2 regions of the Streptomyces sp. SCPE 10 genome follow, and region 2 is predicted to be linked to the other one. Evidence: riboswitches for the same ligand, from Rfam matches in the RefSeq annotation. Region 2 holds a riboswitch; the other holds the start of a gene.
What was found. A riboswitch is a leader RNA that binds a small molecule or an ion and turns the genes downstream of it on or off. The one in region 2 is predicted to bind glycine.
Positions count from the first base shown of each region.

Region 1: another riboswitch for glycine. It lies ahead of gcvP (aminomethyl-transferring glycine dehydrogenase); the one in region 2 lies ahead of gcvT (glycine cleavage system aminomethyltransferase GcvT).

Region 1 is NZ_CP197069.1:1,454,901-1,460,196, reverse strand. Features, by position in the region: gene ACSP97_RS06890 (MerR family transcriptional regulator) at 1-281, shown strand, start outside; partial or broken gene ACSP97_RS06885 (DNA polymerase IV) at 337-1,765, shown strand; partial or broken gene ACSP97_RS06880 (PRC-barrel domain-containing protein) at 1,900-2,058, opposite strand; glycine riboswitch at 2,178-2,272, shown strand; gene gcvP (aminomethyl-transferring glycine dehydrogenase) at 2,447-5,296, shown strand, end outside.
Region 2 is NZ_CP197069.1:5,312,310-5,317,605, reverse strand. Features, by position in the region: gene ACSP97_RS24725 (ABC transporter permease) at 1-143, opposite strand, end outside; gene ACSP97_RS24720 (enhanced serine sensitivity protein SseB C-terminal domain-containing protein) at 438-1,250, opposite strand; gene ACSP97_RS24715 (enhanced serine sensitivity protein SseB) at 1,346-2,131, opposite strand; gene ACSP97_RS24710 (AAA family ATPase) at 2,199-2,783, opposite strand; glycine riboswitch at 2,997-3,094, shown strand; glycine riboswitch at 3,095-3,209, shown strand; gene gcvT (glycine cleavage system aminomethyltransferase GcvT) at 3,254-4,372, shown strand; gene gcvH (glycine cleavage system protein GcvH) at 4,503-4,883, shown strand; gene glyA (serine hydroxymethyltransferase) at 4,898-5,296, shown strand, end outside.

The DNA.
Region 1 (5,296 bases), 3.9 Mb from region 2:
GCTCGGCCGTGCAGCACCTCAGGGAGCGCGGCTTCCGCGACCTGGAGCGGATGACGCTGATGAGCGACGGCGCCACCGTCTACGAGTGCGGCTCGCCGGACGAGGTCCACGCCCTGCTCCAGGGCGGCCAGGGCATCTTCGGGATCGCGGTCGGCGTGGTGTGGCGGGACGTGGAGAGCGCCCTGTCCCAGCTGCACGGCGAACGCATCGACACCGGCGAGACGCTCGTCGGGCACAACCCAGCGGACGAGCTGGCGCGGCGCCGCAACCGGGCGGTCTGACCGGCCCCTTCGCGGCACATGGGCATTGTCAGTGCCGTGGTGCAGCATCGGAGACGTGAGAAACGCGCCCACGATCCTGCATCTCGACATGGATGCCTTCTACGCCTCGGTGGAGCAGGCGTCCAAGCCGAGCCTGCGCGGGAAGGCGGTCGTGGTGGGCGGGCTCGGGCCGCGCGGGGTGGTCGCCACCGCCTCCTACGAGGCACGGGTCTTCGGGGTGCACTCGGCGATGCCGATGGCGCAGGCGCGCCGGCTGGCACCCAACGCCGCCTATCTGGTGCCGCGTTTCCCCCTCTACCGCGCGGTCAGCGACCAGGTGATGGCGCTGCTGCGGGAGCTGTCGCCGCTGGTGGAACCGCTGAGCCTGGACGAGGCGTTCGTGGACCTGGCGGCCGGGGGAACGGCATGGGACGCGGAGTCGGCGCGGCGAACCGGCCTCAAGCTGCGCGCGGACATCCGCGCGGCCACCGGGCTCGCCGGGTCGGTGGGGCTCGCCGCCTCCAAGATGCTCGCGAAGATCGCGTCCGAGGAGGCCAAGCCGGACGGGCTGGTGCTCATCGAGCCGGGCACCGAGCGGGCGCTGCTGGGACCGATGCCGGTGCGCACCCTGCCGGGGGTGGGGCCGGCCACCGGGGACCATCTGCGGCGGGCCGGGATCACCACGGTGGAGGAACTGGCCGAGGCGGGCGAGGCCGAGCTCGTACGGCTGCTCGGCAAGGCGCACGGACAGGCGCTGTACGCCATGGCCCTGGCCCGGGACGAGCGGCCGGTGGTGGCCGAGCGGGAGGCCAAGTCGGTGTCGGTCGAGGACACGTACGACGTGGACATCCACGACCGGCCGCGGATCGGGTTCGAGGTGCGGCGGCTCGCCGACCGCTGCGTGCGGCGGCTGCGCGAGGCGGGGCTGTCCGGGCGGACGATCGTCCTGAAGGTGCGGCGCTACGACTTCTCGACGCTGACCCGCTCCGAGACGCTGCGGGGTCCCACCGACGATCCGGAGGTCGTCCGGGAGGCCGCCGGGCGGCTGCTGGACTCCGTGGACACCACGGGCGGGGTGCGGCTGCTCGGGGTGGGCGTCACCGGGCTCGCCGACTACACCCAGGAGGACCTGTTCGCCCAGGCGGCCAAGCCCTCGGATGAGGAGTCGCCCGAGGAGCCGGTGACCGAGTCGGCCGCGGCGCCCGAGCCCGCCGCCCCGCACTGGCGGGCCGGCCAGGACGTACGGCACGACGAGTTCGGCCACGGGTGGGTGCAGGGCAGCGGCGTGGGCCGGGTGACGGTGCGGTTCGAGACCCCTCAGTCGGATCCCGGCCGGGTACGGACCTTCCTCGTCACCGACCCCGCGCTGCGGCCGGCCGACCCCCTCCCCCTGGTGCCGGTGCCCGCCGGGCGGGGGCAGCCGAAGTCAGGTCTCCTCTGAGCCCGCCAGTTTGCCGAAGTCGTGGTCCGGGGCCGCCGTCGGCGGGGGCACGTCCAGGCCGTAGTGGTGGTAGAGCTGGAGTTCCTGTTCGGGGGAGAGGTGGCGGCCCACGCCGAAGTCGGGGGCGTCCTTGATCAGGGAACGGTCGAAGGGGACGTGCAGGGTGCCGTCGACGAGTTCGCTGGGTTCCAGGGGGACGAAGGCGTCCCGGGAGAAGAGGCCGGTGCGTATGGCCGCCCACTCGGGCACGCCGGTCGCATCGTCCAGATACACCTCGTCGATCGTGCCGATCTTCGTACCGGTGCGGTCGAACGCCTTGCGGCCGATCAGGTTGCGCGGATCGATGTCGGTCTGCACGGTCCCTCTCCCTCCACGTGGTCGCAACTCATCCGTAAGCACTACGAAAGAGCACTTTCACCGCGGCGGCCACTTGAGGAACCGGCCGTTGACCTCGCTGGTAGGCTGATTGCGGCTGCTGACCCCGTGCGGGAGAGTCCTCCGACCACCTCGGAGGCGCCGAAGGAGCAAATCCTCCCCGGAATCTCTCAGGCCCACGTACCGCACGGACGAGGTCACTCTGGAAAGCAGGGCGGGTGTCGACGGCTCCCGCCCTCACCGACGGTGAAAGCCGGCGCCGCGAGGCGTCCGGTGAAGCTCTCAGGTCGAGATGACAGAGGGGGAGGCCGTCGGGGCACCCGCGCCGTGGTGCCCTTCGAAGGTCGCGTCAGACCAGGAGGCCTCCGCAATGACCGCCCATCGCATTCCGCTCTCCGAGCTCGAAGCGGGCATCCCCTTCGAACAGCGCCACATCGGCCCCGACCAGGAAGCGCGGGCCAAGATGCTCGCGCAGGTCGGCTACGGCTCCCTGGACGAGCTGACCGCCGCCGCGGTCCCGGATGTGATCAAGAACGCCGACGCGCTCGACCTGCCGGGCGCCCGCACCGAGGCCGAGGTGCTCGCCGAGCTGCGCTCGCTCGCCGACCGCAACCAGGTCCTCGGCTCCATGATCGGCCTGGGCTACCACGGCACCTTCACCCCGCCGGTCATCCTGCGCAACGTCATGGAGAACCCCTCCTGGTACACGGCCTACACGCCCTACCAGCCGGAGATCTCCCAGGGCCGCCTGGAGGCCCTGCTGAACTTCCAGACCATGGTCGCCGACCTGACCGGCCTGCCCACCTCGGGCGCCTCCCTGCTGGACGAGGGCACGGCCGCCGCCGAGGCCATGGCGCTGTCCCGGCGCATGGGCAAGAACAAGAAGGGCCTGTTCCTGGTCGACGCGGACGCCCTGCCGCAGACCGTCGCCGTGATCCAGACCCGCGCCGAGCCGACCGGCGTCGAGGTCGTCGTCGCCGACCTCAGCGAGGGCATCCCGGCCGACATCGCCGCCCGGGACATCAACGGCGTGCTGGTCCAGTACCCGGGCGCCTCCGGTGCCGTACGCGACATCAAGCCGCTGATCGAGCAGGCCCACGAGCTGGGCGCCCTGGTCACCGTCGCCGCCGATCTGCTCGCCCTCACCCTGCTGACCTCCCCGGGCGAGCTGGGCGCGGACATCGCCGTCGGCACCACCCAGCGCTTCGGCGTCCCGATGGGCTTCGGCGGGCCGCACGCGGGCTACATGGCGGTGCACGAGAAGTTCGCCCGCAGCCTGCCCGGCCGCCTGGTCGGCGTGTCCGTCGACGCCGACGGCAACAAGGCCTACCGGCTGGCCCTGCAGACCCGCGAGCAGCACATCCGCCGCGAGAAGGCCACCAGCAACATCTGTACCGCGCAGGTGCTGCTCGCCGTCATGGCCGGCATGTACGCCGTCTACCACGGTCCCGAGGGCCTGCGGACGATCGCCCGGCGCACCCACCGGTACGCCGCGATCCTCGCCGAGGGCCTGAAGGCCGGCGGCGTGGAGCTGGTGCACGGCGCGTTCTTCGACACCGTCACCGCCCGGGTGCCCGGCAAGGCCGCCGAGATCGTCGCCGCCGCCCGGGACAACGGCGTCAACCTGCGCCTCGTCGACGCCGACCACGTCTCCATGGCCTGCGACGAGACCACCACGCGGGCGCACCTGGCCGCCGTCTGGTCCGCCTTCGGCGTCGAGGCCGACATCGAGGCGCTGGACGCGAGCGCCGCCGACGCGCTGCCCGAGGCGCTGCTGCGCGGCGTCGACTACCTCACCCACCCGGTCTTCCACCAGCACCGCTCCGAGACCGCCATGCTGCGCTACCTGCGCAAGCTGGCCGACCGTGACTACGCGCTCGACCGCGGCATGATCCCGCTGGGCTCCTGCACCATGAAGCTCAACGCGACCACCGAGATGGAGCCGGTCACCTGGCCGGAGTTCGGCGCGCTGCACCCCTTCGCGCCCGCCGAGCAGGCCGAGGGCTACCTCACGCTCATCCGCGAGCTGGAGGACCGCCTGGCCGAGGTCACCGGCTACGACAAGGTCTCCCTCCAGCCCAACGCCGGCTCCCAGGGCGAGCTGGCCGGTCTGCTGGCGGTCCGCGGCTACCACCGCGCCAATGGCGACGAGGGCCGCACGGTCTGCCTCATCCCGTCCTCCGCGCACGGCACCAACGCCGCCAGCGCCGCGATGGCCGGCATGAAGGTCGTCGTCGTCAAGACCGCCGAGGACGGCGAGATCGACGTCGAGGACCTGCGGGCCAAGATCGAGCAGTACCGCGACGAGCTGGCGGTGCTGATGATCACCTACCCGTCCACGCACGGTGTGTTCGAGGAGCACGTCGCCGACATCTGCGCCCGGGTGCACGAGGCCGGCGGCCAGGTGTACGTCGACGGCGCCAACCTCAACGCGCTGGTGGGCCTCGCCAAGCCGGGCCACTTCGGCGGCGACGTCTCGCACCTCAACCTGCACAAGACGTTCTGCATCCCGCACGGCGGCGGCGGTCCCGGCGTCGGCCCGGTGGCGGTCCGCTCGCACCTGGCGCCGTACCTGCCCAACCACCCGTTGCAGCCGGCGGCGGGCCCGGAGACGGGCGTGGGCCCGGTCTCGGCGGCGCCGTGGGGCTCGGCGGGCATCCTGCCGATCTCCTGGGCGTACGTCCGCCTGATGGGCGGCGAGGGCCTCAAGCGGGCCACCCAGGTGGCCGTGCTGTCCGCCAACTACATCGCCAAGCGGCTGGAGCCGCACTACCCGGTGCTCTACACCGGCCCCGGCGGCCTGGTCGCGCACGAGTGCATCATCGACCTGCGCCCGCTGACCAAGGCCACCGGCGTGAGCGTGGACGACGTGGCCAAGCGCCTGATCGACTACGGCTTCCACGCGCCGACCATGTCGTTCCCGGTGGCCGGCACGCTGATGATCGAGCCCACCGAGTCCGAGGACATCACCGAGCTGGACCGGTTCTGCGACGCGATGATCGCGATTCGCGCGGAGATCGAGAAGGTCGGCTCCGGCGTCTGGCCGGCGGACGACAACCCGCTGCACAACGCGCCGCACACCGCGGGTGCGCTCGGCGGCGAGTGGACGCATGCCTACAGCCGCGAGGAGGCCGTCTTCCCGGCCGGTGTGTCGGTGGCCGACAAGTACTGGCCGCCGGTGCGCCGCATCGACCAGGCCTTCGGCGACCGCAACCTGGTC
Region 2 (5,296 bases):
ACGGCGACCTTGTCCCGCTTGAACCGGGCCCATGCGATCTGACCCAGGGAACGACCCTCGATCCGCCCCTTGTCGGCTCCCGCGAGCACAGCCTCCGGCTGCGCGTCGGCTGCCGCCCCGGTGGTCTCGATCGGTGCGGTCACGATGTGCGACCCCTCTCGCCGGTGGTGACCGGCCTGCGCTGCCGCGGTTTGCGGCTTTGTCGACTTGCCATCGATCACGAGGCTCGGCCTCGTGTCTGAGTCGGGAGTCTTCAGCGTCGTCGCGATCACTCGCCAGAGCTGACGGTGAAAGTATGCGCAACCGTGATGCACTCCGGAGGATTCCGTTATCCGAACAGTGGGTAACGCCCCCCGGACACGGGGCAGTTGGGACACAACGCCGTAATGCCGCGGTTCGGGAGGTACGGCCGCAGGGGCACCCGTACCGGTGCCGGCTCAGTAACCGCCGTGCACCGGGGGATAGCCGTACCCCGGTGCGTGGGCGCGGAGTTGGAGCTGGGGCGCGGGGGCGGGCGCGACGGCGTGGGCCTCGCGGTCGTAGAAGGGGCGGGCATTGGCCCGCATCCACATCACGACCGGGTCGTGGTCGTCGGTCAGCGCGACCGTGGACACCGGGAGGCCCTCCGGGACGGCGCCGACGGACTGCTGCATCATCGCGCGCACCGAGTCGACGGCGGCCGGCGAGGCGTCGTACAGGTCGAGGCCGATGGCGAGGTACGGCGCGCCGAGCGCGGGCTGGACCCAGGCGCGGCGCAGGGAGCGCAGCGCGGGGGTGCGGTGGGCGTGCTGCGCGAGCAGGGCGTAGAACTGGGGGATCTCGATGCCCGGTTCGGACAGCCGCAGCGGTCCGGCGGGCTGGCGGTCCAGTCCGGTGGCGATGCGGCGCAGGTCCAGCCAGGGGATGCCGACGCCGCCGCCCGGGGCGTGCGGATTGAGCCAGAGGCCGTAGTGGTCGGGGTAGAGGGTGCGGGCGACGTCCAGACCGTCGATCACCTCGTAGGAACGGTTCCAGCCACTGGCCGACAGTTCCTGGGCGGAGGTGACACAGGGGGCGTAGTGGAAGCCGCCGACCTCCATGTTCCCGTACTGGGCGTCCGGGGAGCCGGCCTGGCCGTGCCACAGCAGCATCCAGATCTGGCCGGCGGAGGGGGTGGCGAGGGCGCGGAGGAGGGCCTCGTAGGCGTCGTAGCGTCCGGGCGTGACGTGGCGCAGCGTGTGTTCGACGCTTCCGCTGTGGGTGGCGCTCACCTTGTCATGCCCTTCTTTTTCATCATGCCCCGCGTGTGGGGACAGCTTATGCGCCGATGAGCTCCGGCCCCGTTGTTCGTACGCGGGCGCCCGGCCTACTGAACGTAGAAGGGTCGGACGCTTGACTTCAGCCACTGGGCGACCGGGTCGTCCGTGACGTCCAGGAGGATCAGGTTGACCGGCCACCGCACCGGGACCCGGCCGAGGGCGCGGCCCAGGGCCTCCAGCGGGGCGGCGCGGAAGTCGCCCTCCCACCCGGAGAGTTCGACGCCGACGAACATCACCGGGTCGGCCGTCTCGATGGCGGCCAGGCAGCGGCGGGCGGTGAGCACCACGCCGGTCGCGGCGAACTCGGCGGACGCGGCGGAGAAGAAGTCGACCGGGTCGTCCTGCCAGTCGGGCTCGAAGAGGCGGACGCGACCGCCGGCCGCCGGGCCGTCCAGCGGGGTGTTGCCGGCGCGGCACAGCTCGGCCACGGCCTCGGGCGGCAGCGGGATGCCGACCGTGCCGCCGGGGTTGACCGCGATGCCGGCCTGCGGGGGCAGCCCGCGGGCGAACTCCACGGCCGGGGCGATGGCGTACGCCATGTGGGAGCCGGTCGCCTGGCGCAGTTGCTCCTCGGAGCTGAACACCGGGACGTACGCCTGGCCGTCGAGTTCCAGGCCGGGGAGGTCCAGCGGGCCGCTGCCCGGACCGCCGCCGTTGGGCAGCGGCACCCAGAAGAAGCTGCGGCCGAGGACCTCGATGATCCGGCCGCCCGCCGCGGGTATGCCGAGGGAGGCCGACAGCACCTCCTCCAGTTCGTTGCCGGGCCAACCGCCGTGCGGGTGGGGGTGCGCCTGTGCCGGGAAGTCCGCGGGAATGTCCGCCGGGAAGTCCATCTGCCTACCGCCTGCTGGGAACCACTGCTGGGACCACGAAGGCTATCGGGTGGCGGTGACCAGGCCGCTACCCCGTGAACACGATCCGCTGTACCGCGTCCGCCGCGGGCCGGTCCAGCAGCACCGCGGAGCCGCAGCCCGCGGGCAGCTCGCCGCGCTGCACCGCGCCGAGCAGCCGGGCCGTGGTGCGGCGGTGGCGGGCGAAGGCGTACCGGGAGACGCCGCGGCCGCGCTCGCGCTGGCCCGCGCGGGCCGTCTGCTCCGGCACGTCCAGCAGGACCAGGTGCAGGGTGCCGCCGGCGCGCCGGGCCGAGCGGGCGAGCCAGGCGCGCACCCAGGGCTGGGTGCCGCAGTCGTGCACCACCACCGGCTGCCCCGAGCGCAGGGCGCGGCGCAGCGCGAGGTAGTGGGCGGCGCGCACCAGGGGGCGGTAGAGGGCGTACGGCAGGCACCGGGGCAGCCGGGCGGCGAAGCGCTCGCGGGTGTCCTGGGAGTCGACACGGCGGCCGGTGACCGCGCGGCGCATCAGCGTGGACTTGCCGCTGCCGGGCAGCCCGCTGAGAACCACGAGGTCACGGGGGCCGAAGCAGAGGGTGCGGGGCGTGTGGTCCGCCCGGTCGCGCAGATCCCACGCCCGTGTCCGGTCCGCCATGCCCGCCCCCTGTCCCCTGTTCCGGGTCGGCTCCCCCGCCCCCGGCCGGTCCGCGCCCCGGTCTGGTTTCTGCCCGCCGGAGGTAAAGAGAAGGTAATGGCACCGGTATGACGGACGGGTGCGCGCGCCGCCACGGGCCGGTTACGGATGCGGGCCCTGACGGGCACGGGTGCGACGTGCAATGATGTGGCCGCCAACTGCATACCGGCCGCTTGAATCCGCGCGGGAGAGTCCCCAGCCGTCTGCGCTGGGGCGCCGAAGGAGCAAGTCCCTCCCTTGAATCTCTCAGGCCCCGTTACCGCGCGGGCGAGGCACATCTGAAAAGCGGGTCGCTGTGACAGTGGCTCCACCCAAGGTGCAAGCCGTGATCTCGCCCCCGTGGCGGTCCCGGCGAACCTCTCAGGTTCCGATGACAGATGGGGAGGAACGTTCCTCGCCCCATCCCTGTTGCCCTGGGAGACGACCGACCGATGAGCAGTACCGAACTCCGACACACCGCGCTGGACGCCGTGCACCGCTCGCTCGGTGCGACGATGACCGACTTCGCGGGCTGGGACATGCCCCTGCGCTACGGCTCCGAGCGCGACGAGCACATGGCCGTGCGGACCAGGGCGGGCCTGTTCGACCTGTCCCACATGGGCGAGATCACCGTCACCGGCGCCGAGGCGGCCGCCTTCCTGAACCACGCCCTGGTCGGCAACATCGCCTCCGTCGGCATCGGCCGCGCCCGCTACACCATGATCTGCCGGGCCGACGGCGGCATCCTGGACGACCTGATCGTCTACCGGCTCGCCGAGACCGAGTACATGGTCGTCGCCAACGCCTCCAACGCCCAGGTGGTCCTGGACGCGCTGACCGAGCGCGCGGCGGGCTTCGACGCCGAGGTCCGCGACGACCGGGACGCCTACGCCCTGATCGCCGTGCAGGGCCCCGAGTCCCCCGGCATCCTCGCGTCGCTCACCGACGCCGACCTGGACGGCCTGAAGTACTACGCCGGGCTGCCCGGCACGGTCGCCGGCGTTCCCGCGCTGATCGCCCGCACCGGCTACACCGGCGAGGACGGCTTCGAGCTGTTCGTGAAGCCCGAGCACGCCGTCGAGCTGTGGCAGGCGCTGACCAAGGCCGGCGAGGGCGCCGGTCTGGTGCCGTGCGGCCTGTCCTGCCGGGACACGCTGCGCCTGGAGGCGGGCATGCCGCTGTACGGGCACGAGCTGACCACCGCGCTGACCCCCTTCGACGCCGGGCTCGGCCGCGTGGTCAAGTTCGAGAAGGAGGGCGACTTCGTCGGGCGCGCGGCGCTCGCCGAGGCCGCCGCCCGCGCCGAGCAGAACCCCCCGCGCGTCCTCGTCGGTCTGATCGCCGAGGGCCGGCGCGTCCCGCGCGCCGGGTACGCGGTGGTCGCCGACGGAAAGGTGATCGGCGAGGTCACCTCCGGTGCCCCCTCCCCCACCCTGGGCAAGCCGATCGCCATGGCCTACGTCGACGCGGCGCACGCGGCGCCGGGCACCGAGGGCGTCGGCGTGGACATCCGCGGCAACCACGAGCCCTACGAGGTCGTGGCGCTGCCGTTCTACAAGCGCCGGAAGTAGTCGGCGAGCCCGGTCCCGCCCCCGCCCGGCCCGGGCGGGCACGTGACCCTGCGCACATTCACCCGCCCAGTGGCGGTCCCCGCACTCCCCCCGTCATCAGCACTCCCGCGCATACAGGAGAATTCAGGCCATGAGCAACCCCCAGCAGCTGCGTTACAGCAAGGAGCACGAGTGGCTGTCGGGCGCCGACGAGGACGGCGTCTCGACGATCGGCATCACCGAGTTCGCGGCCAACGCGCTCGGCGATGTGGTCTACGCCCAGCTCCCGGCCGTCGGCGACACCGTGACCGCGGGCGAGACCTGTGGTGAGCTGGAGTCCACCAAGTCGGTCTCCGACCTGTACTCCCCCGTCACCGGCGAGGTCACCGCGATCAACGAGAACGTCGTGGACGACCCGTCGCTCGTGAACTCCGAGCCCTTCGAGGGCGGCTGGCTGTTCAAGGTCCGCGTCTCGCAGGAGCCGCAGGACCTGTTCTCCGCCGCCGAGTACGACGCCCACATCGCCGGCTGAGGAGTCGTAGCCCCATGAGTGTCCTGAACACGCCCCTGCACGAGCTGGACCCCGAGGTCGCGGCCGCGGTCGACGCCGAGCTGCTGCGCCAGCAGTCCACGCTGGAGATGATCGCGTCCGAGAACTTCGCGCCGCTCGCGGTGATGGAGGCGCAGGGCTCGGTCCTCACCAACAAGTACGCCGAGGGCTACCCGGGCCGCCGCTACTACGGCGGCTGCGAGCACGTCGACGTCACCGAGCAGATCGCCATCGACCGGATCAAGGAGCTGTTCGGCGCCGAGTACGCCAATGTGCAGCCCCACTCCGGCGCCTCCGCCAACCAGGCGGCCCTGTTCGCGCTGGCCCAGCCCGGCGACACCATCCTCGGCCTGGACCTGGCGCACGGCGGCCACCTCACCCACGGGATGCGGCTG